DNA from 2 places in the Pseudomonas sp. SDO5591_S426 genome. Region 1 is predicted to be linked to the other one. Evidence: predicted binding sites of a transcription regulator. Region 1 holds the regulator's gene; the other holds the start of a gene.
The links. The regulator FliA, encoded in region 1, starts transcription of late flagellar genes. The targets are predictions, from matches to a motif close to CTAAAGTTTNNNNNNNNNNNGCCGNTAA.

Region 1 (15,501 bases):
ACGAGTTTTTCCGGCAACGGCGCGACGATCGAGCGCAGCTCGTGCAGGTCTTCACCCATGCGCACATTGCCGTTCTGGTAGTCGTCCACGCGTTTGGCCAAGTCCTTGATGCGCTGATCGCGCAGCGCATCACCCTGGGCCTGTTGCGCGGCAATCAGTTTTTGACCGCGAATGTACGCCAGAAACATTGCCAGCGTGCCTGCCCAGAACAGGAACAGGACAATGACCGCAACCTCGAGAATCAATCAGATACTCTCCAGTTCCGACCATTCTTCTTCGCTCATCATCTTGTCCAGTTCGACCAGGATCAGCAGTTCGTTGTTCTTGTTGCACACGCCTTGGATGAACTTGGCGGATTCCTCGTTACCGACGTTCGGTGCGGTTTCGATTTCCGACTGACGCAGGTAAACCACTTCGGCCACGCTGTCGACCATGATCCCGACAACCTGCTTGTCGGCTTCGATGATGACGATACGGGTGTTGTCGCTGATCTCGGCATTCATCAGGCCGAAGCGCTGACGGGTGTCGATCACGGTGACCACATTGCCGCGCAGGTTGATGATGCCCAGCACGTAGCTCGGAGCACCCGGTACCGGGGCGATTTCGGTGTAGCGCAGGACTTCCTGGACGCGCATCACGTTGATGCCGTAGGTCTCGTTGTCCAGCTTGAAGGTGACCCATTGCAGGATCGGATCTTCGGAACCTTTTGCCGCCGTTGCCTTGTCATTCATACCCTGACCCCTCAAGAAACCGCCCTAGCGGTGTTGTTCTGTTATGTAGTTTTGTGGGTCGGCTTCGTGCCGCCCATGTGCTTTGCCCCGCCGCTGGCGATCAACTCGGCCAGCGCGGAAACGTCGAGCAACGCACACATGTGTTCAATCACCGTGCCCGCCAGCCATGGCCGCTGGCCACGGTGACTGCGCCACTTGATTTCGTTCGGGTCCAGGCGCAACGAGCGGCTGACCTGATGCACCGCCAGGCCCCACTCGTAACCCTGCACCGAGATGACGTATTGCAGGCCCTGCTTGAAATCGTCGCGATAACGGTCGGGCATGACCCACCGTGCGGTATCCAGCACTTTCAGGTTGCCCGCCTGACTCGGCAGGATGCCGAGGAACCATTCCGGCTGACCGAACAACGGCGTCAGCTCATGACCGGCCAGGGAATAAATCGAACCCAGGCACACCAGCGGTACCGCCAGGGTCAACCCGGCGACATCGAACAACAGGCATTCGAACGGTTCGGCGGCCCAGGATGGACGACCGTCGGTGTCCACCGGTGGCGGCGTGTTGGCGGGTGGCAGATGAACTTCGACCACCGGCGCCACCAGCGTTGGCTGCACCTCGACAACCACCGGCTCCGGCGCTCGCGGTACTTCGGCGACAGGCGCCACCAGTGTTTGCAGCAACGGCGCGATGGTCGATACCGGTGACAGGATCGGCGCCGGTGCTTCGATCACCGCAACTACCGGACGTGCTGGCACTTCCAGCGGCGCGGCCGCTTTGGCGACCGGTTCGGCAGTGACCTTGGCCTGTCGGGCATCACGGGCCTGCTCTTCAAGCACCGCTGCCTGGAACTCATCGAGTGTCGCTTCAGCCTCGACCACCTCGGGCAGCGCTTCGACCGGCGGCAACAGTTCCTCGGTCACTTCTTGCAGAAGGTTGTCGAGGTACGATTGCAGCGCCAGTTGCGGGCGTGACGTCAGCTTCAATGGCCGGCTCGGACTCATCTCACGCCACCTGCGGAACAAGTTGCGCCGCCAGCAGATGCTTGAGCAGCGCGCGATAGGCGAGGACGCCACGGCTCTTGCCGTCGAATTGCGAAGGCGTCAGCCCGGCACGGCTTGCATCGCGCAGGCGTGTGTCCACGGGGATGTAGCCTTGCCAGATGTCTTCCGGAAATTTGTCGCGCAGGACACGCAGCGTACCGAGGGACGCTTGTGTGCGGCGGTCAAACAGGGTCGGCACGATGGTGAACGGCAACGCCTGTTTGCGTGAACGGTTGATCATCGCCAGCGTATTGACCATGCGCTCCAGGCCTTTGACCGCCAGGTGTTCGGTCTGCACCGGGATCACCAGTTGCTGGCTCGCCGCCAAGGCATTGACCATCAGCACGCCGAGCAACGGCGGGCTGTCGATCACCGCGTAATCGAAGTCCTGCCACAACTGTGCCAGGCTCTTGGCGATCACCAGGCCCAGGCCACTCTGGCCTGGAGATTGACGTTCGAGGGTCGCCAGCGCGGTGCTCGACGGCAACAGGGAAATGCGTTCATCACTGGTCGACAGCAGCAACTGACCCGGCAAGCCCTGCGGCACGCTGCCCTTGTGCAGAAACAGGTCGTAGTTGCTGTGTTCCAGGCTGTCGGGGTCGTAACCGAAATAGCTGGTCATCGAGCCGTGGGGGTCCAGATCGACCACGACCACGCGCTTGCCCGCCTCGGCCAGCAAACCGGCTAAAGCGATGGAGGAAGTGGTTTTACCGACACCACCCTTTTGATTGGCGACTGCCCAGACTCTCATTCGGATTGTTCCTCCCGGCCAAATCGATCGACCGAGAAATAGCTCAACGTGTTAATGCGGGTGACGGAGAATTGACGGCGCTCTCTCGTACCGGCGACTTGACCGGGGTCGGTGCAGTTTGTGTGCCAGCACGCTTCAACGCGGCATCCGGTTGCGCATGGGCGGTTCCGGTGCCGGTCAGGCTGCGGCGTACATCGAGATTGCGTGACACCACCAGCACCACACGACGGTTGCGCGCCCGGCCCTCAGCGGTAGCGTTATTGGCCACGGGCTGGAATTCACCGTAACCCACCGACGCCAGGCGACCCGGGTTCACCCCTTGCATCGCCAGCATGCGCACGATGCTCGCCGAACGGGCCGACGACAGCTCCCAGTTGGTCGGGTACTGCGAGGTACGAATTGGTTGATCGTCAGTAAAACCTTCGACGTGGATCGGGTTGTCGAACGGCTTCAGGATCACCGCGACCTTGTCGATGATGTTGAACGCGATGTCGCTGGGCATCGCGTCGCCGCTGCCGAACAACAGGCTGGAGTTGAGTTCGATCTCGACCCACAACTCGTTGCCGCGCACGGTCATCTGGTTGGATTGGATCAGATCGCCGAACGCCGCACTGATGTCGTCGGCGATGCTTTTCAGCGGATCGCTCGCGCCGGCAACCCCGGCATCGACTTGCTCGCTGTCCTTGACCAGCGGCTTGGCCGGGGTCACGGTCTTCGGTCGCTCTTCGCCGATCGGAATCGGCTTGAGGGCGCTGTCGGTATCGGTGAAGACCCCGATCAGCGCTTCGGAAATGATCTTGTACTTGCCTTCGTTGATCGAAGAAATCGAGTACATGACCACGAAGAACGCGAACAGCAAGGTGATGAAGTCCGCGTAGGACACCAGCCAGCGTTCGTGATTGACGTGTTCATCATGCTGGCGACGACGTGCCATGAGGTTATTCCCTTAATCCATGAAGCCTTGCAGCTTCAACTCGATGGAGCGTGGGTTTTCACCTTCGGCGATCGACAGGATGCCTTCCAGCAACATTTCGCGATAACGGGACTGACGCAATGCAACGGATTTGAGCTTGGCGGCAATCGGCAGCAGCACCAGGTTGGCACTGGCCACACCGTAGATGGTGGCGACGAAGGCCACGGCGATGCCGTTACCCAGTTGCGACGGATCACCGAGGTTGCCCATGACGTGAATCAGGCCCATCACCGCACCGATGATGCCGATGGTCGGCGCATAGCCGCCCATGCTTTCGAAGACTTTGGCGGCTTCGATGTCGCGGCTTTCCTGGGTGTAGAAATCCACTTCCAGGATGCTGCGGATCGCTTCCGGTTCGGCACCGTCCACCAGCAGTTGCAGGCCTTTACGCGAGTAGCTGTCGGGTTCGGCGTCGGCAATGCCTTCCAGGCCGAGCAAGCCTTCCTTGCGCGCGGTCAGGCTCCAGTTGACGACGCGATCGATGCCGCCGGCCAAGTCGACGCGTGGCGGAAACAGGATCCACGCCAGGATCTGCATGGCGCGCTTGAAAGCGCTCATCGGCGACTGCAGCAGCGCTGCGCCGATGGTGCCGCCGAGTACGATCAAGGCTGCCGGGCCGTTGGCCAGCGCACCGAGGTGCCCGCCTTCGAGGTAGTTGCCGCCGATGATGGCGACGAACGCCATGATGATGCCGATAAGGCTTAGAACATCCATCAGATACATGCCTCGACGATGTGCCGGCCAATGTCGTCCAGGCTGTACACCGCGTCGGCGAGCTCGGCTTTGACGATCGCCATTGGCATGCCGTAGATCACGCAGCTGGCTTCATCCTGAGCCCAGATCGAACTGCCGCCCTGCTTGAGCAAACGCGCGCCTTCGCGACCGTCGGCGCCCATGCCGGTCAAGACGACCGCCAGAACTTTGTCACCGTAGGACTTGGCCGCCGAACCGAAGGTGATGTCCACGCACGGTTTGTAATTGAGACGTTCGTCACCCGGCAGGATTTTCACCGCGCCACGGCCGTCGATCATCATTTGCTTGCCACCCGGCGCGAGCAACGCCAGGCCCGGACGCAGGATGTCGCCATCCTCGGCTTCCTTGACGCTGATGCGGCAGAGCTTGTCCAGGCGTTCGGCGAACGCTTTGGTAAACGCGGCCGGCATGTGCTGGATCAGCACGAGCGGTGCCGGGAAGTTGGCCGGCAATTGGGTCAGTACCCGTTGCAGGGCAACCGGACCGCCAGTGGATGTACCGATGGCGACCAGTTTGTAGGCTTTGCGTTTCGGCGCGGGCGACGACGGCGTAGCCGCGTGGGCACGTGCCGGAATCGGTGCGGGTGCCGGACGTGCGGGCGCGCTGCTGCCGTAACTGCCGATGCTCGAAGGCATTGGCGTCGGAGCGGGTGCGGCCACAGGAGCCGGAGCACTGTAAGAACTGACACGACGGTTGCTGCGCGCGATGCTGAGAATCTTCTCGCACAGCAGTTGCTTGACCTTCTCGGGGTTGCGCGAGATGTCTTCGAAATTCTTCGGCAGGAAGTCCACCGCGCCGGCGTCCAGCGCATCCAGGGTCACCCGGGCGCCTTCGTGGGTCAGCGAGGAAAACATCAAGACCGGGGTCGGGCAGCGCTGCATGATGTGCCGCACTGCCGTGATGCCGTCCATCATCGGCATCTCGTAGTCCATGGTGATCACGTCTGGCTTGAGGGCCAGGGCCTGATCGATCGCCTCTTTTCCGTTGGTCGCCGTACCGACGACCTGGATATTCGAATCCGCTGAAAGAATTTCCGAGACGCGGCGGCGGAAAAACCCCGAATCATCCACCACCAGGACTTTGACTGCCATAAACACTCCGTTAGACGGAGCGAGGCTCAGTCGCCCCGCTCCACCAGAATCAAATACGCCGTGCGGCGTAACGCTTGAGCATGCTCGGAACATCGAGAATCAGCGCGATGCGACCGTCACCGGTGATGGTGGCGCCCGACATGCCCGGGGTTCCCTGGAGCATTTTGCCCAATGGCTTGATGACCACTTCTTCCTGGCCCACCAGTTGATCGACGACGAAGCCGATCCGCTGGGTGCCCACCGAAAGGATCACCACATGGCCTTCGCGCTGCTCTTCGTGAGCGGCGGAGCTGACCAGCCAGCGCTTGAGGTAGAACAACGGCAGCGCCTTGTCCCGCACGATCACCACTTCCTGGCCATCCACCACGTTGGTGGTCGACAGGTCGAGGTGGAAGATCTCGTTGACGTTCACCAGCGGGAACGCAAACGCCTGGTTGCCGAGCATGACCATCAGCGTCGGCATGATCGCCAGGGTCAACGGCACCTTGATGACGATCTTCGATCCCTGACCCTTGGCCGAGAAAATGTTGATCGAACCGTTGAGCTGGGAAATCTTGGTTTTCACCACGTCCATGCCCACGCCACGACCCGACACGTCGGAGATCTCGGTCTTGGTCGAGAAGCCCGGGGCGAAGATCAGGTTGTAGCACTCGGTATCGCTCAGGCGATCGGCCGCGTCCTTGTCCATCACACCGCGTTTCACCGCGATGGAACGCAGGACATTCGGGTCCATGCCTTTGCCGTCATCGGAGATCGACAGCAGGATATGGTCGCCTTCCTGCTCTGCCGCGAGGATCACTTTGCCGCCGCGGGCCTTGCCCGAAGCTTCGCGTTCTTCCGGCGACTCGATACCGTGGTCGACCGCGTTGCGCACCAAGTGGACCAGCGGGTCGGCCAGGGCCTCGACGAGGTTCTTGTCGAGGTCGGTTTCTTCGCCGACCAGTTCCAGGTTGATCTCTTTCTTGAGCTGGCGAGCAAGGTCGCGAACCAGACGCGGGAAGCGCCCGAAGACTTTCTTGATCGGTTGCATCCGGGTCTTCATGACCGCGGTTTGCAGGTCGGCCGTGACCACGTCGAGGTTCGACACAGCCTTGGACATGGCTTCATCGGCGCTGTTGGCACCGAGGCGGACCAGGCGGTTACGCACCAGCACCAACTCGCCGACCATGTTCATGATTTCGTCGAGACGCGCGGTATCGACCCGCACGGTGGTCTCGGCTTCGCTGGCCGGTTTTTCCGCCGGTGGCGCGGCCGGGGCACGGGCCGGAGCCGGTGCAGCAGCGGCGGCAGGCGTCGGTGTTTCGGCTTTCGGCTCGGGTGCCTTGGCTACCGGTTTCGGCGCCGCAGCCTTGGCGACAGGTGCTGCAACCGAGGCGCTGGCGCCGGTTGCCGTTCCAGCCGTCGCGCCCACTTCAGTGAACTTGCCTTTGCCGTGCAATTCGTCGAGCAGCGATTCGAATTCGTGATCGCTGATCAGGTCGCTACCGGCTGCAGCAGCGGCTGGCGCGGCTGGCGTCGGCACCGAAGCGATGGCCGATTCCAGCGCATCGACGGCAAAGTTACCTTTGCCGTGCAACTGGTCGAGCAGTGCTTCGAATTCGTCGTCAGTAATGTCGGAGCTGTCGCCCGCGGCCTTCGGCGCTTGCGGCGCCGCAGGGGCAGCAGGTGCCACTGCATCGACGGCGAACTGGCCTTTGCCGTGTAGCTGGTCGAGCAACGACTCGAACTCGGCATCGGTGATTTCGTCGCTGGCAGCGGCATCGCTGGCAGGCGCTGGAGCAGCCGCCGGTGCCTCGGCCTGAGCCTTGACGGCGTTCAGCGAGTCCAGCAGTTGTTCGAATTCATTGTCGGTGATGTCACCCGATTCGCTTTCGGCGACAGGTTCTTCAACCACTTCGGCGACAGGCGCAGGCGCCGCCTCGTCCGCTGTTTGCGGCTCGGCCAGTCGGGCCAATGCGGCGAGCAATTCAGGCGTGGCAGCCGTGATCGGGCTGCGCTCGCGGACTTCGCTGAACATGCTGTTCACCGCGTCCAGTGCTTCGAGAACCACGTCCATCAATTCCGAGTCGACGCGACGTTCACCCTTGCGCAGGATGTCGAACACGTTCTCGGCGATGTGACAGCACTCCACCAGCTCGTTGAGCTGGAGGAAGCCGGCGCCCCCTTTTACAGTGTGAAAACCGCGAAAAATTGCATTGAGCAAATCCGCATCATCCGGACGGCTTTCCAGCTCGACCAGTTGCTCGGACAGTTGCTCTAGAATCTCGCCGGCCTCAACCAGGAAATCCTGAAGGATCTCTTCATCGGCGCCGAAGCTCATTAATGGTGTGCTCCTAACAGAACAGGTCTAAAAACCTAAAATCCAAGGCTGGATAACAAATCGTCCACATCGTCCTGACCGGACACAACGTCTTCTCTTTTATCGGCATGAATCTGCGGACCTTCACCCTGAGAGAGATGTTTTTGTGGATCTTTTTCTGCAAGCATCGCTTCACGGTCATGTTCGATGCCCGCAAAGCGGTCCACCTGACTGGCCATAAGCACGAGCTTGAGCAGGTTGCTCTCAACTTCGGTGACCAGTTGGGTCACTCGCTTGATCACTTGACCTGTGAGGTCCTGATAATCCTGGGCAAGCAGAATATCGTTGAGGTTGGTCGACACGGCGCGGTTGTCAGTGCTGCTGCGCGCCAGGAATCCGTCGACGCGACGGGCCAGCTCGCGGAACTCTTCAGCCCCGACTTCGCGACGCATGAAGCGTCCCCAATCGGTGCTCAAGGCCTGGGCTTCGTCAGCCAGGCTGTTGACCAGCGGCGTGGCGTTTTCCACCAGATCCATGGTGCGGTTGGCCGCGGCCTCGGTCAGCTTGACCACATAACCCAGACGCTCGGTGGCGTCGGTGATCTGTGACACTTCCTCGGCTTGCGGCATGTGCGGGTCAATCTGGAAATTGACGATCGCGCTATGCAGCTCGCGGGTGAGCTTGCCCACTTCCTGATACAGGCCGCGGTCACGGGTCTGGTTGAGCTCATGGATCAATTGCACAGCATCGCCGAACTTGCCCTTTTCAAGGCTCTCGACCAGTTCGACGGCGTGTTTTTTCAGGGTCGATTCAAAATCGCCCTGCGAAGATTCGTTATGCCCCATAGCTCCCCCGTGGCGCAGTTCAACCGATGCGTTCGAAAATCTTCTCGATTTTTTCTTTCAACGCCTGGGCCGTGAAGGGTTTGACCACATAGCCGTTTACACCGGCCTGGGCCGCTTCGATGATCTGCTCGCGCTTGGCTTCAGCGGTCACCATCAGCACCGGCAGGTGCTTGAGCTTTTCATCGGCACGCACGTGGCGCAGCAGATCGATACCGGTCATGCCAGGCATGTTCCAGTCCGTTACCAGAAAGTCGATGCTCCCGCTGTTGAGAACCGGAATGGCGGTAGTGCCATCGTCGGCCTCGACCGTGTTGGTGAACCCAAGGTCACGCAACAGGTTTTTTATGATCCGCCGCATCGTTGAGAAGTCATCAACGATGAGGATTTTCATGTTCTTGTCCAATTCGACCTCCAAGCAGACTAAAACGCGCCCAGCACCTGGGCGCGCCATTTCAATCAATCTGGCAAAACACTCGATGACTGTCTGGAGTACAGCGGATCGAGACCGGCGCGGTTCATCACCCCACCAGCCACGTCACAGTGCCCCCACACTGCCTTCAGCGCGCTCGCCACTCTCCCAAACGCCCCCGCAAACGGGCCGCGCACTGGCTGTGTAACTGGCTGACCCGAGACTCGCTGACTCCCAGGACCTCACCGATTTCCTTGAGATTCAACTCTTCGTCGTAGTACAGCGCCAACACCAGTCGCTCACGCTCCGGCAAATTGGCAATCGCGTCCGCCAGCGCCGCCTGGAAGCGTTCATCTTCCAGATCGCGTGACGGCTCGAGATGAGCACTCGCGCCATCCTCGTGCAGCCCTTCGTGTTCGCCGTCCTGCAACAGATCGTCGAAACTGAATAACCGGCTGCCCAGGGTGTCGTTCAAAATCCCGTAATAATCGTCGAGACTCAATTGGAGTTCGGCCGCAACTTCGTGATCTTTAGCGTCACGGCCGGTTTTAGCTTCAATCGAGCGAATGGCATCGCTGACCATGCGGGTATTGCGGTGGACCGAACGTGGCGCCCAGTCCCCCTTGCGCACTTCATCGAGCATGGCGCCGCGGATGCGGATGCCCGCGTACGTCTCGAAACTCGCGCCTTTGCTAGCGTCGTATTTGGTGGAGACTTCCAGCAGGCCGATCATCCCGGCCTGGATCAAATCTTCGACCTGGACACTGGCCGGCAGACGCGCCAGCAAGTGATAGGCAATGCGTTTGACCAGCGGCGCATAACGCTCGATCAGCTCGTACTGCGCATCGCGTGCCGACTTCTTGTAGAGGTTGTAGCCGCTGGCTGTCATAGAACCGGTCCTGCCGTTTGTTGCACGAGGCGCTCGACGAAGAATTCCAGATGCCCGCGCGGGTTGGCAGGCAGCGGCCAGGTGTCGACCTTCTGTGCGATCGCCTTGAACGCCAGCGAGCACTTGGAGCGCGGGAAGGCTTCGTAGACGGCACGTTGTTTCTGCACAGCCTTGCGCACGCTTTCGTCGTAAGGCACGGCGCCGACGTATTGCAGGGCGACGTCGAGGAAGCGATCCGTGACTTTGGTCAACTTGGCGAACAGGTTGCGCCCTTCCTGCGGGCTCTGGGCCATGTTGGCCAGGACGCGGAAGCGGTTCATGCCGTAGTCGCGGTTAAGCAGTTTGATCAGCGCGTAGGCGTCGGTGATCGAAGTCGGCTCGTCGCAGACCACCAGCAACACTTCCTGGGCCGCGCGAACGAAACTGACTACCGAGTCACCAATACCCGCAGCGGTGTCGATCACCAGCACGTCGAGGTTGTCGCCGATGTCGCTGAAGGCCTGGATCAGGCCGGCGTGCTGCGCCGGGCTCAAATGAACCATGCTCTGGGTGCCGGACGCGGCCGGAACGATGCGGATGCCGCCGGGGCCCTGCAACAGGACGTCGCGCAGCTCGCAGCGGCCTTCGATCACGTCGGCCAGGGTACGTTTGGGTGTCAGCCCCAGCAGAACGTCGACGTTCGCCAGTCCCAGGTCGGCGTCCAGCAGCATGACGCGCCGGCCAAGCTCAGCCAAAGCCAGGGACAAGTTCACTGACACGTTAGTTTTCCCGACGCCACCTTTGCCGCCGGTCACCGCGATCACCTGTACGGGATGCATGCTGCCCATGTTATTTCTTTACCTTGTCTTGCATAGACGGAGGCCACATTACTGGCTGCGCGTTCGCAAACGGAACAATGCATGGCAGACCATCGATGTAGGTACAAAAACTATTCATTGTTACCTCAGCCTACCTGCTTGGTGGGGCTGTGGTAGATATCAGCGAACATGTCAGCCATGGCTTCTTCGCTGGGCTCTTCCTGCATTTGCACGCTAACGGCGCGACTGACCAGTTGATGACGGCGCGGCAGATGCAAATCATCCGGAATCCGCGGGCCGTCGGTCAGGTAGGCCACCGGCAATTCATGGCTGATGGCCAGGCTCAACACCTCGCCCAGACTCGCCGTTTCATCCAGTTTAGTCAGGATGCAGCCAGCTAGCCCGCAGCGCTTGTAACTGTGATAAGCGGCCGTCAGAACCTGCTTCTGGCTGGTGGTTGCCAGGACCAGATAATTTTTGGAACGGATGCCACGCCCGGCCAGGCTTTCGAGCTGCATGCGCAGCGCCGGATCACTGGCTTGCAGGCCGGCGGTATCGATCAGTACGACGCGTTTGCGCAGCAGTGGTTCCAACGCCTGCACCAGCGATTGGCCCGGATCGACATGGGTCACCGACACATTGAGAATCCGACCAAGGGTCTTGAGCTGCTCCTGGGCACCAATACGGTAGCTGTCCATGCTCACCAACGCGATGTTTTGCGCGCCGTACTTGAGCACGTAGCGGGCAGCCAGCTTGGCCAGGGTGGTGGTCTTGCCCATGCCGGCGGGGCCGACCATGGCAATCACTCCACCCTCTTCCAGCGGCTCGACTTCCGGAGTAGCAATCATCCGCGCCAGGTGCGCGAGCAGCATGCGCCAGGCCTGACGAGGTTCTTCGATATCGGTAATCATCGCCAGCAAGTCGCGCGACAACGGACCGGACAGGCCGATGCGTTGCAGGCGACGCCACAGGTTGGCCTGGGCCGGACGGCTGCCTTGCAGCTGATTCCACGCCAAAGAGCCGAGCTGGACTTCCATCAGTTCGCGCAAGCTGTTGAGCTCGAAACGCATCGAGTCGAATGCACGCGAGTCGACAGCCGCTGCAGCGGTCGGTGCTGGCGCCGGACGACGTGGCTCGGCGTAAGTCGGCTCGATGAGCGGTTCGGCGGCGGTCAATGGCAGGCCGGCGAACAACTGGCGATTGGTGGCGTTGTCGCTCTCGCCTTCGCTGCGCAGGCTCAATTCGGCCTGGGCGGTGACGATCCGCGACTGGGTCTTGCGCAGCTCGTCTTCGAGTTCCATGTTCGGAACGCGCGGAGCCAGCGCCGACAGCTTGTAATCCAGGGCAGCCGTCAGCTCGACACCACCGGCGATCCGGCGGTTCCCAATAATGGCGGCATCGGCGCCCAGCTCATCACGAACCAGTTTCATGGCCTGACGCATATCGGCGGCGAAAAAACGCTTAACTTGCATAAACCACTACCTCAGCCGTTGGGCCCTACTGTCGCAACGATGGTCACTTGCTTGTTGTCGGGTATTTCCTGGTAGGCCAGCACATGCAGCCCCGGGACTGCCAGTCGGCCAAAACGCGAGAGCATCGCGCGAACCGGACCGGCCACCAGCAGGATCACCGGTTGACCTTGCATCTCCTGACGTTGCGCTGCATCGATCAACGAACGCTGCAGCTTCTCTGCCATGCTTGGCTCCAGCAAAACACCCTCTTCCGAGCCTTGTCCTGCCTTCTGCAGACTATTGAGCAATATTTGTTCCAACCTTGGCTCCAGTGTGATCACTGGCAGCTCGGAGTCAGTGCCTACAATGCTTTGCACGATTGCGCGGCTTACGCCGACGCGCACCGCAGCCACCAATGCGGCGGTATCTTGACTCTTGGAAGCGTTGTTAGCGATGGCTTCGGCAATGCTGCGAATGTCGCGCACCGGCACCTGTTCAGCCAACAGCGCTTGCAGAACCTTGAGCAGTTGCGACAGCGACAGCACACCCGGCACCAGCTCTTCGGCCAGTTTCGGCGAGTTTTTCGCCAGCAATTGCATGAGTTGCTGCACTTCCTCGTGGCCGATCAGCTCACTGGAGTGCTTGTACAGAATCTGGTTCAAGTGGGTGGCCACCACCGTACTGGCATCGACCACGGTATAGCCAAGCGATTGCGCCTGGGCACGCTGGCTGATTTCGATCCACACCGCCTCCAGGCCGAAAGCCGGATCTTTGGCGGTAATGCCGTTGAGCGTGCCGTAGACCTGCCCAGGGTTGATCGCCAGTTCGCGATCCGGGTAAATCTCCGCCTCGGCGAGGATCACGCCCATCAGGGTCAGGCGATAGGCACTCGGCGCCAGGTCGAGGTTGTCGCGGATGTGCACGGTCGGCATCAGGAAGCCCAGGTCCTGGGACAGCTTCTTGCGCACGCCCTTGATCCGCGCCAGCAATTGCCCGCCCTGGTTGCGGTCCACCAGCGGAATCAGGCGATAACCCACTTCCAGGCCAATCATGTCGATCGGCGTCACGTCATCCCAGCCCAGCTCCTTGGTTTCCTGGGCGCGGGCCGGCGATGGCAACAGTTCCTGCTGACGCTTGACCTCTTGCAGGGCCTGGACCTTGACGATGTTCTGCTTGCGCCAGAACAGGTACGCGCCGCCAGCCGCCAGCGCCGCCATGCTCAGGAACGAGAAGTGCGGCATGCCAGGCACAAGGCCCATCACCGCCATCAAACCCGCCGAAACGGCCAACGCTTTTGGCGAGGCAAACATCTGGCGATTGATCTGCTTGCCCATGTCTTCCGAACCGGAAGCACGGGTCACCATGATCGCGGCGGCAGTGGACAACAGCAGTGATGGCAATTGCGCCACCAAACCGTCACCAATGGTCAGCAAGGCGTACACCTTGCCGGCGTCGGCAAAGCTCATGTTGTGCTGGAAGATACCAACGGCCATGCCGCCGATCAGGTTGATGAACAGAATCAGCAAACCGGCGATGGCGTCACCGCGCACGAACTTGCTGGCACCGTCCATGGAACCGTAGAACTCAGCTTCCTGGGCCACTTCCGAACGACGGGACTTGGCCTGGTTCTGGTCGATCAGGCCGGCGTTGAGGTCGGCGTCGATGGCCATTTGTTTGCCGGGCATTGCATCGAGGGTGAAACGCGCGCTCACCTCAGAAATCCGCCCGGCACCCTTGGTCACCACGACGAAGTTGATGATCATCAAAATCGCGAAAACCACTATACCCACTACGTAGTTACCGCCGATCACCACCTCACCGAAGGCCTGGATCACCTTACCGGCAGCGGCGTGGCCGTCCTGACCGTGTAGCATCACCACCCGCGTGGAAGCGACGTTCAACGCCAGCCGCAGCAACGTCGCCACCAGCAGAATGGTCGGAAACACCGCGAAATCCAGCGGCCGCAAGGCGTACACGCAGACCAGCAGCACTACGATGGACAGGGCAATGTTGAAGGTGAAAAACACATCGAGCAGGAACGGCGGAATCGGCAACATCATCATTGCCAACATGACCAGCAGCAACAGCGGCACGCCCAGATTGCCTCGACTGAGGTCTGCCATGTTCGTGCGGGCACTGTTGATTAACTGAGAGCGATCCACCGGTATTCCCCGTTCCTTTGAAGCAAACTTTTGACGCCTGAAGCAGGCTCGGGGCGGCTATTGCAAGAAGCCTTCCAACTTTTGGATTTGAGGATGCAGCGGTGGTCTGTGGGGCCTGTGGAGATCTCTGTAGGAGCGAGCCTGCTCGCGATGACGTCGGCACAGCGAGTACGTACGTTGGCTTACCCACCGCTATCGCGAGCAAGCTCGCTCCTACAGGGTTAGCGGTGTCCAGACTTGTAACTGATCGAGCCATACAGCGCACCGAACCTATCAGTTCTGATAGTACCGAGCCGGCAAGAATCCGCCGATACTCAAGCTCCCCGAGAATCTGGAGTAGGCTCCATGGCTTCCTCACAACCAATCCTGCTCAGCCGCTATGGCTACGACCCGCTGGATCGTCTGATCAGCCAATTTCTGGCAGGTGCAACAGCGCACCAGCGCTTTTATTGTAAAAGTCGCCTGAGTACAGAGATTCAGGGGGTTATCGGGTACTCCATTTTTCAGAAAGACAACTTGCTGCTGGCGCAACAGAATCGTCAGCACGATGCAGTCGAAAGCACACTGCTGGCTACCGATCTGCAGTGTTCGGTACTGCAGACTCTTAAAGCCGATCTGCGACACCTCATCGCCTACTCGCCCTACGGACATCGCCGGGGCGAAAGCGGATTAACCAGTTTGTTGGGATTCAATGGTGAGCGGGCGGACCCAGTGACCGGTTGTTACTTATTGGGGAATGGGTATCGGGCGTTTAATCCGGTTTTGATGCGATTTAATAGCCCGGATAGTTTGAGTCCGTTTGGAAATGGCGGTTTGAATCCGTATGCGTATTGCCTCGCGGACCCGGTCAACTTTTATGATCAAAACGGCCATATGCCACTCTCGAAAATCTTTACATCCTCTCCTTCATCGCGGCGAGCACTTACAGCAGCAAAAGCACCAAGGAATGGGTACATGCAAGAGATTCGAATGATCGACGACGCAGCGTTCACTTTTATTGATAACTACAAGGGCAATACACGCCTCAACATTAAAGCTCATGGCGAGCCAGGCATATCAAGCAAGCCCTCGAAAATTGTCTTCAAAGATCGACAGTTAACCCCTGAAGAGCTTCACACCGAACTACTGCAGAAAAACTACGACTTTGAAAAATACGAAAACATTAGAATTTTGGCTTGCCATTCCGCCGAGGGCGGCCGCAACTCATTCGCAGCAGAATTTTCACACCTGACTAGAAAACCCGTAAAAGGCTATAAAGGCATTGTGGTGGCGAACAACGACCCGCAGGATATTCTTGAACAATTTAATTATTC
Region 2 (15,501 bases), on a different contig from region 1:
GCACCTGCGGTCGGTGTGCCATCCGGCCCAATGGTGACCTTGGTTTCTGCACTGATCGCCGAAACCAGGGCATTGTAAGTATCAACAAAGCCTTTGACCCCAGACTTCATCACCGTGTTATTGGTACTCACGGCGATAGTGGTCGGTGTCGGATCGCCAGTGGTTGCATCTTTGGGCGAGACCGTTAGCAACTTGATACTCACGCCGCTGACCGCTTCTTCGATGGTATTGGACTTGGATTCCAGCGCAATGGACCCGTCGATGGTGTACTTGGCGTTCTTCGGTACTTCGACAACGGTTGCACCGACATCCATACCTGAGGTGCCCGACAGTGTGATGTCCGAACCGACACCCATGGTTGTCGAGGTCAACACCAAGCGTGAACCCGTGGCGTCGGTCAGGATGTTGGCACTCAAACCGGCAGTGGAAAACTGCGAGTTGATTGAATCACGCACCTGCTGCAGTGTCGCCCCGGCTGGCACACTCAGATCGTACTTCTTGCCCGACTGTGAAATCGTCAGGGTGGTCGGCGAGGAACCGCTGTTTACCACCGACGACGCGCCACCGACAAAGGTCTTGGTCGACAGTTTCGAGGCGCTGGCCAACTGAGAGACCACCAACTTGAAGCTGCCGGTAGAGGCGCCGTTGCCCGCGGTCATGGTGGCAACTTTTTCATCCGAGGATGTGCCAGTCAGCCCGGTAAAAGTAGTACCGGTGTTCATGTTGGTCAGCGCACCACGAAACGCATCCAGCGCCGCCTGGATCTTGCCGATCGACGACAGCGTGGTGGTTGCTTTCAACGACTGAGTGTTGATCTGCGTTTGCTTCGGCACGCGCTCGGCATCAACCAGAGACTTCACAATCGCCTGGGTATCGATGTTCGAACCAATACCGCTAACCGTTGAACCCGCCATCGTCTTTCTCCTTATCCAGTGGCTGCCGCTTTCCTGACAGAATGCACGTCAATCGCAGACAGCAACAAAATTCATGCCAGCTCAGACCTTGTCGTCAAACAACAGGCTGCTAGCTTGGCTCAGGCTTTGCGCCAGTTTTAATGCAGTTTCCGAAGGGATCTGACGAATCACGTCACCGCTGTCGGTGGCGATGACCTTGACCACAACCCGTCCGGTGGAATCATCAATGGAAAAGTCCAGCTTGCGCTGGCTTGCTTGAACAAACTCGCGAATATCGGTTACCGCTTTTTCCAGTTCGTCGCGCTTGGGTTCTGTCGCTGCCTGGGCAACAGCTTCAACCTTCGGCCGACTGACCGGCTCAACCGGTGCAGGTTGGCTTTGTGGCGCAACCGGTGGATAAGACTGGTTCAACTTGACGCTCATATCCATGTCCAATCTCCTCATCACGGAAAAGACAAAAGGGCACGTAAACGCGCCCCTCCGTCATTTACCAAACTCTGAAATTACTGAAGCAGCTTCAGTACAGCGGATGGCAGCTGGTTAGCTTGCGACAGGATGGCAGTCGAAGCCGATTGCAGTGTTTGTTGCTTGGTCAGCTCTGCAGTTTCAGCAGCGAAGTCCACGTCCTGCACGGTGGAACGAGCAGCGGTGGAGTTCTTCTGGATGTTCTGCAGGTTGTCAGCAGTGGTGGTCAGACGGTTTTGGGTAGCACCCAGACCCGAACGAACGCCGTCGATGGTGCCGATGGCCTTGTCGATAACAGCCAGAGCGTTCTGAGCGTTGTCGATGTTGGTAACGTCGGTCTGAGAGATGGTTTTCTTGGTAGCAGAAACAGTAGCGGCACCGAACACGGCAGCCACACCAGCACCGGCCAGGGAATAGCCTTTGGCGGAATCAAGCTGGACTGCGCCGTTGACTACGATAGCAGCAGCACCCAAAGCAGTAGCACCAGCGAATGCACCAGCACCATTTTTGGCGCTAACGGTGATAGCGGCTTGAGCAGCGGCGTCAGCAGCCGAGAAGGACAGGTTTTCACCCGAATCGGACTTCACTGTCAGGCTGGAGTTAACCGAATCGTAGTTAACGCTGATACCCAGTTTGGCAGCGTTGGATTTCAGTTGGTCAGCCAGGCTAGCCAGGTCAGTCACACCGACGAAGTCAACTGCACCGCTGGTGCCAACGGCCAACTTGAAGTTCGATGGGCCGGCACCGGTAACACCCAATTTCACTTCAGTGCTAGCAGTGGCACTCAGACCGCCGATGGAACCGTTCAAGCCGGTGGCGATGTCTTTCGCCGAAGCCCCCAGACCGTAGTTGACTGTTGCAGTCTGGCCGTTACCGGTGACGTTAATCACACCAGCAACCAAACCACCTGCGGCTGGAACAATTGCGGCGCTCTTGATTTGCTGCGAACCGATCTGGTTTGCCGCAACGTTTTCCAAGCTAACGTTGATGGTTTCGTTGGCGTTGGCGCCTACTTGGATAGCCTTGGTACCGAACGAACCGTCCAGCAGCTTCTGGCCGCCGAAAGTAGTGGTTTGCGAGATACGGGACAGTTCCGAAGTCAGAGCCTGGTATTCGTCGTTGTTCGATTTACGGTCATCAGCGCTCAGGGAGCCGGTTGCCGAGGACAGAGCCAGGGTACGCATTTTTTGCAGGATGTCGGTCGAAGCCTGCATCGCGCCTTCAGCGGTTTGAGCGATGGAGATACCGTCGTTCACGTTTTTTACCGCTTGGCCCAGGCCGTTGATTTGGCTGGTCAAACGGTTAGCGATTTGCAGACCGGCAGCGTCGTCTTTAGCGCTGTTGATACGCAGGCCGGAAGACAGGCGCTGCATGGAAGTGGCCAGGGAGCTGCCGGCTTTGTTCAGGTTAACCTGAGTAGTGATCGACGCAATGTTGGTGTTTACGGTTAAAGCCATGACGAAATCCTCGTTGGATGGATACTGCGGCTTCCGGCCCTGGCAACCGCCGGGTGTGGCCTAGAGAACCTACGTAATAGTTATCGTCGTGAGGTGGCTTTGCTTGAGGGGTTTTTTCGAATTTTTTAGTGGCAGCTTGCCAGCCCTTTATTTTCAAGGCTTTAGAGACAGAAAATCGGCGCCAGAAAAACGCAAAACGCCCGGATACTTACGTTTCCGGGCGTTTTTTTATGCAGCGGATATTGGGTCGATCAGCCGCGATAGAGAATCGCCGAACCCCATGACAGGCCTACGCCAAAGCCGCTGATGGCGACACGGGTCCATTTGGAATCGAACACGTGGTTCTGCAGCAGCAGCGGAATGCTCGAGGAAACCGTGTTGCCGGTTTCGAGCATGTCCTTGACGAACTTCTCCGGCTCACCTTCTTCGAAGCGGCGCGCCACGGCATCGACGATGGCCGCACTGCCCTGGTGAATGCAGAAGGCATCGATATCGCCGGCTTGCAGATTCGACTCGTCCAGCAGCTCATGCAAATGCGCCGGGACTTTCAACAGTGCAAAGTTGAAGACCTGACGGCCATTCATGAAGAACACACCGTCAGTGACTTTCAGGTGCGGTGCACCGGAACCGTCGGTGCCGAACTTCGATTTGCCCAGTTGCCAGACCGCGTTTTCGCCCATCCAGGTAGCGGTGGCGGCATCACCAAACAGCATGGTGGTGTTGCGGTCTTCAGGGTCAACGATCTTCGAATACGGGTCGGCGGTAATCAGCAGGCCGTTTTTCAGCCCTGCCGCTTCCATGAAGCCTTTGATCGCATAGATGCCGTAGACGTAGCCGGAACAGCCCAGGGAAATATCGAAAGCGGCGACGTGGGTCGGCAGGCCCAATTTGTCCTGAACGATTGCGGCGGTGTGCGGCAATCCTTCTTCGTCACCGTTCTGAGTGACGACGATCAGGCAATCGATGGCTTCACGCTTGAGTTCAGGACTGGCGGCGAACAGCGCATTGGCGGCTTCGACACACAGATCGGAAGTTTCCTGATCGGCATCCATGCGCGGCAAAAATGCCGAGCCGATCTTGCCAAGGATAAAGGTTTCGTCCTTGTCGAACTTTGCACCCTGGGCGTAGTTATCAACCCCGGCTGTCGGCACGTAACTCGCTATATTTTTTATGCCAATCATTATGGCTTCCCAATAATAAACAGCTGAACATCGCCGCTCGCTGAATCGAGGGCGTCTACAGTCAGGGCCTGGCATCGTCGGAGCTCAAGCAAACGCCTTGAACAGCCCGCCACCTTCACCGCCCGCAGACAGGATACAGTGAAGATGCGCGTTTTGACTGACGGGTCACTCAGAGATCACTGCTTTATTTGATTTTGTGGTCCGGATCCCCGCCCCGCCCCACCGTGCATCATAAAAAAAAATGCAAAAAAAAAAGCCAGCCCCCTATGACAGGGGCTGGCCGCGAGCGGTCAAGACCGACTCAAAGCTTGTTGAACAGGCTCAACTGGGAAACCTTGGCGAACGCCAGTTGCGCAGCCTGCAGCATCGTCTGTTGCAAGGTCAGGCGCGTCAGCACTTCTGCCGGATCGGCATCCCTGATCGAAGACTGCGAAGAGGTGTTGATCAGGTCCGTGCTCTGAATCGAATCACGCTGCATGTCCATTACGTTGCCCCGGGCACCGATTGCACCACGCGCCAGGTCAACCTGGTTCTTGGCGTTGCCCAAGTTGGCAATGGAAGAAGCGATTACGCTGTCCAGATTGCGCTGCGCGGCCGGGTTGCCTGATGTAGGAATTTCAAGTGCCTGACGTAACTGACTGACCGTATCGAGTACGTTCTGGGTCTGGTGTGTGTTGACCGTAATATCGAACTGATCACCTGCGACAGGAGGGGTGGCGCCACCGAGGGTAAAGCTGACACCGGCCGCTGTTGCCACGCCAGCCGTCACGGTTCCGGTGGTTACCGGAGTACTGCTGCTGGTCATCGGGCGGGCGTACAGCTCGAAGGTCCCGGGCCCGGTGAACTTCAGGACTGCCCCGCCTTCAGGGAAAAAGCTTTTGTAATCGGCAGCGTTGGTCACCGACGTCTGACTGATCACCGCCGCCGTCGTGTTGCCCGGCGAACGCGTGCTGACGAAGCTGTCTGGCTTGGCTGCCAACTGGAAACTGTGGCCGGCGATGACCGCATCCGCATTGGCTGGGTTGTCGGATGCCTGGAACGAGATATCCAGCGCAAAACTCACACCACGGAAACTGATGTCAGAACCGTCCTTGTTGTTCGGATCGAATTTGCCTCCACCCGTCGCCTCGGCGGTCACGTCATTACCCAAGGCATCCGTGATCACAAACTGCGTACTGCTGGTGAACGCCAGGGTGTAAGGCTGTCCGTTGCGGAAGCTGGCATCGAACGCCGGGCCGGAATTCACCAGTCCTTGGGTCAAGGATACGCGCCCGTCATCCACCGCTGGCGCGGTCATGGTGGTCGTGCTGCGTGCGGCGTTGATCGCCTGCTGGAAAACATCCCAACCGGTATCGTTCAGGCCCAGCGACATCGAATCGCCAATTTTCAGCTCCAGCTGGGTCTGGTCACCTTGATAGCTATAGGTGCCGTCGCTGTTGCGCACAAAAGGCTGCGTGTTACTGCTGGCGCCGGAAAAGATGTATCGGCCGTTGGCGTCCTTGCTGTTCATCAGGTTCAGCAGTTGCTCTTCCGCCTGGGCGACTTCCGCTCCGATGGATTTGCGGTCGTCATCGTTCAACGATGCACCGCCGGCGCGCACTGCCAACTCACTGACTTTTTGCAGCACGGTGTTGATGCTGTCCAGCACGCTTTCTTCCTGTGCCTGAGCGGTGTTCAACGCGTTGATGTTGCTGGAGTACTGACCCAGCATGGCTTTTTGCTGTTCGAGTTGCAGCAAGCGGGCCGCGCCGACCGGATCATCCGACGCGGTCACGAGCTTGTCGCCGCTGCTGGCCTGCTCGGCCGACTTCATCACATTGTTGAGGTTGCGAGAATAGTTGGCAGCCGTCGTGGCGTAATACTGTGCTGTAGAAATACGCATGTTCTACGGCTCCTTAAAGGGCATTGATCAGAGTGCTGAAAATTTCCTGCGCAGTCTTGATGATCTGCGAAGAGGCCGTGTAGTACTGCTGGTACTTGGTCAGGTTGCCCGCCTCTTCATCGAGGTCGACGCCCGACAGCGAGTCACGGGCATTTCGCGCACCGGTCAGGATGGTGTCGGTGGCCGTGCCATCCAGCTGGGCTTGCTTGGTCAGGGAACCAACAGTCGTTACCAGACCACCATAGGCTTCGGTAAAACTCACGCCCGGGCTGGTGGCGCTGGCGCCGATAGTAGCCTTGGTTTGCAGCGCGAGCAGCGACTGGGCATTGCGGTTGTCGGTGCTGTCGGCCGCCGTCATGGAAATATTGAAACTGTCACCGGAAGCAGGGCTGCCGCTGACGGTCATCGCCACATTGAACGTTTTGGCGTTGCCACCGGCATCGGTGTAAGGCACGGCAATGTTCAGGTCGTTGTTCTGGCCGGGCACGATGCTGCCGGTGCCGATACTGGTGCCCTTGGAGTCGAACACTTCATAGGCGGTAGCGCTGGTCATCAGCATGCGAACCGGCATCGAAGCCTTGACCGCCGTCTGCACTTCCAGGCGCTGCACCGGATCGTAAATATCCAGAGTAGTTTTCAAACTCGGCTGGCTCACCGCACCGGTGCCGTCATTGCCCGAGGCCTTGGTGGACGTCAGCGGAGCGGACGTGGCCAGGGTCTTGGTGTCGGTCATGACCGTGGTCATGTCGGCGGCGGAGCTACGGGTCGGGGTGATCTTGAACGAATCGCCGGCGGCCACGGTGCCCGAATTGATGCTCAGGCTGAAGCCATCGATGACCGGATCAGCGGCAGGCGGTGTAGCGAATGCAAAGTTGCCCATGTCGGTGTTATCCGACAGGCGACGCACGTTGTAGCCCGTCGCGGTAATGGTCACCTGATAATCACTGGCCGCCAGCTTGCTGGTGTCCTTGATGGTGACATTCAGGTTGCCGGATGCCGGGTTGTTGCCAGCGTTGGCGATGCTGCGCTCGCTGATGGCTTTCAAGCTGTTGATGTTGTTGAACAGCGCCGCGCCGAAGTTGCCGTTCTGATCCAGGCCCTGGCCCAACTGCTTGTTGACCTGATCGGCCACGACCATGGCGATACGACCCAAGCCATTGACCGCAGGTGCAAGCACTTCATTGCGATAACGCACCAGGCCGCCCATCTCGCCACCGCTCATCACGCTGGTGATGTCGACTGAAGAGCCGTTGCGATCCATGATGATCGAGGAACGGGTCGGATCGGCCGGGTCCGGCGCCACACGCAGTTTGTTGACGACGTCGCCGACCACCAGCGGCTGGCCACTGCCCAGGTAGATATCTATTCGCCCCTCGGTCTCGGTCACCTGCGTGCCGACCAGCTCGTTGAGCTGGCGAATGGTTTCGTTGCGCTGGTCCAGCAGTTCGTTGGGGGTACCGCCCGAGCCGCTGACTTCAGCGATCTTCTTGTTGTACGCCGCCACGGTCGACGCCAGTTTGTTGACCTGATCGGCCATCGAACCCAACTGGTCGTTGATGTAGGTGTTTTGCTGCGACAGCTGCTGCGAGATCGAGTTGAAGCGACTGCTCAAACCCTGGGCATTGGTCAGCAATGCCTGGCGCGCGGCGTTGTCGTTGGAGTTGCCGGCCAGGGTCTGCAACGACGCGAAGAACGATTGCAGGGTCTTGGTCACACCGGTGCCGCTGTCGGACAGCAACTTGTCGACCTGGGTGGCCTGCCCCAGATAAGCCTGCGCATCGCTGTTGAGCGAAGTGGTGGTCTGCAACTGTGCATCGAGGTAGCTGTTGTACACCCGACGCACATCGGCCAGCGTGGTGCCGGTGCCGATGAACACATTGCCATACTGAATAGAATTCTTGCTGTTCTGCACAGTTTGCTGGCGCGAGTACCCGACGGTATCGACGTTGGAAATGTTATTACCGGTAGTCACCAACGATGCGTGGCTAGCGGACAAACCCGACATTCCGATGTTGAGTAAACTCATGGTTCAGACCTTGATCCTTAGTGCCTATAAAGGCGTGGTGGAAACGCCCGCCGCAGCGTAGTTCTGGTAACTCGTCATCTGCTTGGCTATCTGCGAAATCTTGCTTGCGTAGTCCGGGTCGGTTGCATAACCGGCCTTCTGCAACTCGCGTACAAACTGTTCTGGGTTATCGGCCGACTTCAGCACATCTTGATAGCGATTATTGGTCTGCAGCAAAGTAACAAGGTCGTGGAAACTGTCCTTGTAAGAGTCATAGGAACGGAACTCGGCCGTCTCCTTGACCATCTCGCCATTCCTGAATTCGCTGGTGATCGCCCGTGCCGAATTGCCTTGCCAGTTACTGCTGGCCTTGATGCCGAACAGGTTGTGGCTGCTGCTGCCATCCTGCGCGCGCATGACCGACTTGCCCCATCCGGTTTCCAGTGCGGCCTGGGCCACCAGGTAGCGCGGATCGACGCCAATGCGATCGGCCGCTTCCTTGGCCATGGGCAGCATGGTGTTGACGAATTCGTCGGCGGAACTGAAGGCTTTCTTCGCCGGAGCCAAAGGAATTTGTGCGATGGCGCGACCATGAATCTGCAGGGAACCGCTCGACGCCGCTTGCGCATTCGCCAGCCAGTCGCCGTTGTACAAAGGCCCGGCACCGCTGGTTGCTACGCGCTCCGGCAGTTGAGTCTTGTTGACCGCCGCAGGTGTCGTCGTGGCGGAAGGCACCAGGCCTGCCAGCAAGCGATCGGCCAGTTTCGGTGGCAATGCCAGGCGCCGCTGATTGATCAGCGCCATGTCATTGTGATGCGCGCCCTCGCCTGTCGGCGCCTTGACCGAACGCGAAGCCCACAACGGACGCTCGCCGTTGACCCGCGACAGCGGCCCGTTGATTGCCACCGTGCCCGCCGCGATTGGTGTTTGCGCAGCGGCTTTCGCGGCCTCCTGCTTGGCGGCAGACAAGGTTGCTGCCTCACCCGGCGCCAGCGGTTTGTTCTTCGACATCTGGCGCATCAGCACGTCGGCCAGGCCGATACCCCCACCCTCGCGGGACATGGAAACGGCCAACTGCTGGTCGTACATTTCCTGGTATTGCTTGGCTTCTGCGGTGTTGAGCGGATTGTCCTTGCCCAGCGCTTCGGTGGCCGAGCGCATGGACTTGAGCATTTCGCCAAGGAACAGCGATTCGAATTCCTGCGCCACCTTGCGCATGTTCGCGTCGCTGTTCTTGTCGCCGACCTTGAGCTGATTCAGCCGGTTCAGGTCGGAGAACGCACCCGAATCGCTGCTGCTGACCCGACCACTCTTGAACATGTCCATATGATCGCCGCCCTTAGATCACGATCAGGTCGGCTTGCAAGGCGCCGGCCTGTTTCAGTGCTTCGAGGATGGCCATCAAGTCACCCGGCGCCGCGCCGACCTGGTTCACCGCACGGACGATTTCGTCGAGGGTGGTGCCCGGACCGAATTTGAACATCGGCTTGGCTTCCTGCTGGGCGTTGACCCGCGAGCGCGGCACGACCGCCGTCTGACCATTGGACAGAGGGCCGGGCTGGCTGACGATCGGGTCTTCAGTGATGGTCACGGTCAGGCTGCCGTGGGTGACGGCGGCCGGGGAAACCTTGACGTTCTGGCCGATCACGATGGTGCCGGTGCGCGAGTTGATGATGACTTTCGCCACCGCCTGACCCGGATCGATTTCGAGGTTTTCGAGGATCGACAGGTAGTCGACACGCTGGCTCGGATCAAGCGGCGCGGTGACGCGAATCGAGCCGCCATCAATAGCCTGCGCCACACCAGGGCCGAGCATGTCGTTGATCTTGTCGACGATGCGCTTGGCGGTGGTGAAGTCGGAGCGGTTGAGGTTCAGCGTCAGGCTGTTGCCCTGGTTGAATCCGCTCGGCACCGCACGCTCAACCGACGCACCGCCAGGGATGCGACCGGCTGACGGAACGTTGACGGTGATCTTCGAACCGTCGCGACCTTCGGCGTCAAAACCGCCGACCACCAGGTTGCCCTGGGCGATGGCGTAGACGTTGCCGTCGATACCCTTAAGCGGTGTCAGCAGCAACGTGCCGCCGCGCAGGCTCTTGGAATTACCGATCGACGAAACGGTGATGTCGACCTGCTGACCCGGCTTGGCGAACGCTGGCAGATCGGCACTGATCGACACCGCCGCGACGTTCTTCAACTGCACGTTGCCCGAACCCGGCGGCACCTTGATGCCGAACTGCGAGAGCATGTTGTTGAAGGTCTGCAGGGTGAACGGGGTTTGCGTCGTCTGGTCGCCGGTACCGTTAAGCCCGACCACCAGGCCGTAACCGATCAACTGGTTGGAACGCACGCCGGAAATGCTGGCGATGTCCTTCAGCCGCTCGGCTTGAACGTTGAAGGCTGCCGACAGCATCAGAGCGGCAACGATGAGACTTCTGAAGTTCAACATGCTCAACTGGAAAGCCACCTAGAAAGGGAACAGCGGGCTGAGGAAGAAACGGTCGAACCAGCCTGGCTGACTCGCATCGGCAAACGAACCGGTGCCCGAGTAGGTGATGCGCGCATCGGCGACACGGGTCGACGGCACAGTGTTATCGGTGGAGATATCGTCGGCGCGAACCAGCCCGGCAATCCGCACCAGTTCGTCGCCGGTGTTGAGTGTCATCCACTTCTCGCCACGTACCGCGATGATGCCGTTGGGCAACACGTCAGCCACGGTCACGGTGATCGAGCCGGTCAGGGTGTTGCCCTGCGCGGCCTTGCTGTCGCCCTTGGTCGCGCGGTCGCCTTCATAGCTGGCATCCAGGCTCAGGTCGCCACTGCCAAACGGGTTGTTGGTGTTCGGGGTAGAGCCGAACAGCGAGCTCAGACCGATGCTGGCCTTGCTGTTCTTGCCGATTTGCGAGTTGGCGTTTTTGCTCGCCTGGGTCTTCTCGTTCAGGGTGATGGTGATGATGTCACCGACCCGGAACGCCTTGCGGTCGCCATAGAGGTTCTGCTCGAAACCGGCCTGATAAATCGAACCGTTATTCGCGGCAGCCGGCAGCGGCGTGCGCGGCAACACCGGGGCATAGTAAGGATCATTGGGCTTGGGTGTCGGACCGACACAGCCGGCGAGCACGGTGATCCCACTCAATGCCAGAACAGAAACGAAGCGATTCATGACCCTTACCTCACGGTGTTGCAGGCGACCGCATGGCCGCCTCATAGACTTGATTACAGATTCTGCGTTACGAACGAGAGCATCTGGTCGGCGGTGGAGATCACCTTAGAGTTCATCTCGTAGGCGCGCTGAGTGGTGATCATGTTGACCATCTCTTCAACGGTGCTGACGTTGGACGTTTCCAGGGTGTTCTGCAGCGTGGTACCGAAACCGGCCAGGCCCGGGGTGCCGACTTGCGGCGCACCACTGGCGGCGGTTTCCAGGAACAGGTTGTTACCCACCGCTTGCAGGCCGGCCGGGTTGATGAAGTCAGCGGTTTGCAGGTTGCCGATCACCTGGGAAGCCGGGTTGCCGGCCACGGTGATGGACACGGTGCCGTCCTTGCCGACGGTGAAGGTCTGGGCGTCGTTCGGGATGACAATCGCCGGTTCCAGGGCGAAGCCGCTGGCGTTGACGATCTGGCCGTTGGAGTCCAGGTGGAAAGTGCCGTCACGGGTGTAGGACGTGGTGCCGTCCGGTTGCAGGATCTGGAAGAAACCGCGACCGTCGATGGCCATGTCCAGCGGCTGCTCGGTGGTTTGCAGGCTGCCGGCGTTGAAGTTTTTCTGGGTGCCGACAATGCGCACACCGGTACCCAATTGCAGGCCCGACGGCAGTTCGCTGTCCTGGGTCGACTGGGCGCCTGGCTGGCGTTTGATCTGGTAGAGCAAGTCCTGGAACTCGGCACGGTCACGTTTGAAACCCGTGGTCGACACGTTGGCCAGGTTGTTGGAAATGGTGGTCAGGTTGGTGTCCTGGGCGGACAGACCGGTTTTGGCAACCCATAGAGCCGGAAGCATTCGATTCTCCTCGTGCGCCTGTTTTACGGCGCGACGTTCTGATAATTAGCTGATCTGCAAGACCCGAGCCATGGCCTGGTCGTCTTCTTTGGCGGTGTTCATCATCTTGATGTGCAGCTCGAACTGCTTCGACAAGGCCAGCACCGAGGTCATCTCGTCCACGGCGTTGACGTTGCTCGACTCAAGGAAACCGGACACCAGTTTGACGTTGGCATCGGCTTGCGCCGGTTGGCCGTCCTTGGTGTGGATCGAACCGTCCAGGCCCTTGGTCATGTTCTTGATGTCCGGGTTGACCAGTTTGATGCGGTCGACTTCCGCCATCACGCGAGGACCTTCGCCCATCGCACGAATGCTGATGGTGCCGTCTTCACCGACTTCGATCTGCTGCTCGGGCGGCACGGCGATTGGACCGCCATTGCCAATCACCGGCATGCCGTTGCCGGCGCGCAACACACCAAGGGCGTCAACCACCAGACTGCCGGTCCGCACATAGCTTTCGCCGCCATCGGGATTCTGCACCGCCAGCCAGCCATTGCCCTGCACGGCGACATCGAGATCGCGACCGGTTTGCACCAGAGAGCCGGGAGAGAAGTCGGTGGCCGGGCGCTCGGACATGGCAAACGCACGCGCCGGAAAGCTGTCGCCGAACACTGGCATCGAACGCGCCTGCTCCAGGTCTTTCTGGAAGCCGTTGGTGGAGATGTTCGCGAGGTTGTTGGCATGAGCCTTTTGCGCCAGTGCATTCTGGCTGGCGCCGGTCATTGCCACATAAAGGTACTTGTCCACAATCTTTCCTCTGCCTGCCGGACGTTTGCCGCCCACTGCTGTACTGACGAGGCATAAGCAATTTGCAGACCAACTTGTTTTTGGCGGCGCGGGGGCCGGTAAACAAAGGGCTTGAGGGATGTTGAGGGGAATGTTGGAAAGTAGTGAAGACGAAAAACCGGCGGTGTTATGCCGCTTCGCGGCAACGGATCAAAAGATCGCAGCCTTCGGCAAGCTCCTACAGGGGATTGGCGTTCAACCTGTAAGAGCTGCCGAAGGCTGCGATCTTTTGATCTTCAGGAAATGTCTTTGCCCACCTCATAATCCCGCAACTTGTTGGCAATGGTTGTATGCGAAACCCCCAACCGCTTGCCCAGTTGCCGACTGCTCGGATGCTCGGAATACAAGCGCTCCAGCACGGCTTTCTCGAAGCGCCCGACAATTTCGTCCAGCCCGCCCTCCAGCGAAAAATCGCCAAGCGGCTGACGCACGCCATAGTCCGGCAAGCGAATATGCTCGGCCTTGACTGTTCCGCCGTCGCACAGGGAAACGGCCTGGAACAGCACGTTTTCCAACTGCCGGACGTTGCCAGGCCAATGATAGTGACTGAGCCGGTCCATTGCCGCCGGGGCCAGTTTCGGCAGCGGGCAACCGATCTGCCGACTGGCCTGATCGAGGAAGTGCTCCACCAACGGCGGCAAACCGTCGAGGCATTCGCGCAGCGGCGGGATGTGCAGCGACAGCACGTTCAGGCGGTGATAAAGGTCCTGACGAAACTCGCCGCGCGCGCACAGTTCGGACAGGTCAACCTGAGTCGCGCAGATCACCCGCACATCGAGGTAGACCTCTTCATCGCTGCCTACCCGACGGAAGCAACCGTCCTGCAGGAAGCGCAGCAGTTTCACCTGCAAGCGCGGGCTCATTTCCCCGACGCCATCGAGAAACAGCGTACCACCCGCCGTCAATTCCAGCAGCCCGAGCTTGCCCTCGGCCCGCGCTCCTTCGAAAGCACCCGGGCCGTAGCCGAACAGTTCGGTCTCGGCCATGGACTCCGGCAGCCCTGCGCAATTGAGCGCCATCAACGGCGATTGCCCACGTGGGCTGGCCAGATGACAGGCGCGCGCCAACAACTCTTTGCCGGTGCCGGTTTCGCCTTCTATTAATAGCGGTGCATCGAGTGGCGCCATGCGCCGGGCTTCGCGCACCACCGCCGCCATCACTTTGGAGCTTTGGAAGATGCTGTCGAAGCCACGCAATTCCTGCTTGCGCACGTTATAGATGCGTTCGCCGACGCGGTCTGCGCGGTGCAATGTCAGTACGGCACCGGCCATCGCTTCGCTGTCGTCGTGCTCCGATTGCAGCGGCGCGATGTCGGCCAGGAACACATCGCCCTTGACCTTGACCCGCAATCCGTTGATCCGCGATTTGTTGGCGCGCACCAGTTCCGGCAAATCGAAATCTTCGGCATAGCGCGACAACGGAATCCCCGGCACCTCGTCCACCCGCACACCGAGCAACTGCGCCGCCGCACGGTTGGCCGCCACGATGGAGCCACCCATATCGATCGACAGCACCGGAAACTCCAGGGCGCCGAGCAACGCATTGAGCTCCATGTGCCGACGCTCGCTGGGCATCAGCCCTACACGCTTGACGCCAAACACCCCGGCAATCGCCTCGAACTTCGGACGCAAGGCCTGGAACTGGATGTTGATCAGGTTCGGACAGTGCAGATAGATCGCATTGCCATGCTCTCCGCCCACCTCACCGCGAGCGACGTTGATGCCGTACTCCACCAACAGATTGAGAATGTCACGCAGGATGCCGATGCGGTTCTGGCAGTGGACTTTGATACGCATATAAAGGCCCGAACAGAAGTGAATGAGGCCCATTGCAGGAAAATTTCTGCTGAAGCACTCAGATAGTCGTCAAGATTATGTGACAGGTGGAGCACTTTTCCCACCCGCCAATCTCAACATCTGCGCGACAACGGCAAAAACGTAACGGAAACTTTACGATTATTGGAGAATTTTCCTACACGGAGCACTCATCACCTGCTGCCATTGCGCAATTCATGGGTTATTTCTGGGTCCATAGCAGCACATAACAAGAACGAATCCCCTAGCAGGAGAGCAGCATGAAGCAGACGCAATACGTGGCTCGCGAGCCCGATGCGCAAGGTTTTATCGACTACACCGCTGAAGAACACGCGGTGTGGAACACGCTGATCACTCGCCAACTGAAAGTGATCGAAGGGCGTGCGTGCCAGGAATATCTGGACGGTATCGAAAAACTCGGTCTGCCCCACGACCGCATTCCGCAACTGGGCGAGATCAACAAGGTCCTCGGTGAAACCACCGGTTGGCAGGTCGCCCGCGTACCGGCGCTGATCCCCTTCCAGACCTTTTTTGAATTGCTCGCCAGCAAGCAGTTTCCAGTGGCAACCTTTATTCGTACCCGCGAAGAGCTGGATTACCTGCAAGAGCCGGACATTTTCCACGAGATTTTTGGCCACTGTCCGCTGCTGACCAACCCATGGTTTGCCGAATTTACCCACACCTACGGCAAGCTCGGCCTACAGGCTTCGAAGGAAGAACGCGTGTATCTGGCGCGCCTGTACTGGATGACCATCGAATTCGGCCTGGTCGACACCCCGCAAGGCCAGCGCATCTACGGCGGCGGCATCCTGTCCTCGCCTAAAGAAACCGTTTACTGCCTGTCGGACGAGCCTGAGCATCAGGCGTTCGATCCGCTGGAATGCATGCGTACGCCTTACCGCATCGACATTCTGCAGCCGCTGTATTTCGTACTGCCGAACCTCAAGCGCCTGTTC

Region 2: the regulator FliA is predicted to act here: its motif matches at 2,917-2,944, upstream of ACW9JC_RS16825 (flagellin N-terminal helical domain-containing protein).

What each region holds. Positions count from the first base shown of each region.
Region 1 covers NZ_JBSVXD010000026.1:21,127-36,627, reverse strand. The annotation lists gene ACW9JC_RS08375 (DUF2802 domain-containing protein) at 1-245, opposite strand, end outside; gene ACW9JC_RS08370 (chemotaxis protein CheW) at 246-731, opposite strand; gene ACW9JC_RS08365 (chemotaxis protein CheW) at 773-1,729, opposite strand; gene ACW9JC_RS08360 (ParA family protein) at 1,731-2,519, opposite strand; gene motD (flagellar motor protein MotD) at 2,563-3,453, opposite strand; gene ACW9JC_RS08350 (flagellar motor protein) at 3,466-4,206, opposite strand; gene ACW9JC_RS08345 (protein-glutamate methylesterase/protein-glutamine glutaminase) at 4,206-5,336, opposite strand; gene ACW9JC_RS08340 (chemotaxis protein CheA) at 5,386-7,656, opposite strand; gene ACW9JC_RS08335 (protein phosphatase CheZ) at 7,692-8,480, opposite strand; gene ACW9JC_RS08330 (chemotaxis response regulator CheY) at 8,500-8,871, opposite strand; gene fliA (RNA polymerase sigma factor FliA) at 9,038-9,778, opposite strand; gene fleN (flagellar synthesis regulator FleN) at 9,775-10,605, opposite strand; gene flhF (flagellar biosynthesis protein FlhF) at 10,722-12,047, opposite strand; gene flhA (flagellar biosynthesis protein FlhA) at 12,059-14,188, opposite strand; gene ACW9JC_RS08305 (RHS repeat-associated core domain-containing protein) at 14,534-15,501, shown strand, end outside.
Region 2 covers NZ_JBSVXD010000080.1:9,708-25,208, reverse strand. The annotation lists gene fliD (flagellar filament capping protein FliD) at 1-914, opposite strand, end outside; gene ACW9JC_RS16830 (flagellar protein FlaG) at 996-1,343, opposite strand; gene ACW9JC_RS16825 (flagellin N-terminal helical domain-containing protein) at 1,418-2,836, opposite strand; gene ACW9JC_RS16820 (ketoacyl-ACP synthase III) at 3,088-4,017, opposite strand; gene ACW9JC_RS16815 (flagellar hook-associated protein 3) at 4,319-5,899, opposite strand; gene flgK (flagellar hook-associated protein FlgK) at 5,913-7,925, opposite strand; gene flgJ (flagellar assembly peptidoglycan hydrolase FlgJ) at 7,950-9,230, opposite strand; gene ACW9JC_RS16800 (flagellar basal body P-ring protein FlgI) at 9,244-10,353, opposite strand; gene flgH (flagellar basal body L-ring protein FlgH) at 10,372-11,067, opposite strand; gene flgG (flagellar basal-body rod protein FlgG) at 11,121-11,906, opposite strand; gene ACW9JC_RS16785 (flagellar basal body rod protein FlgF) at 11,952-12,692, opposite strand; gene ACW9JC_RS16780 (sigma-54-dependent transcriptional regulator) at 12,968-14,527, opposite strand; gene phhA (phenylalanine 4-monooxygenase) at 14,806-15,501, shown strand, end outside.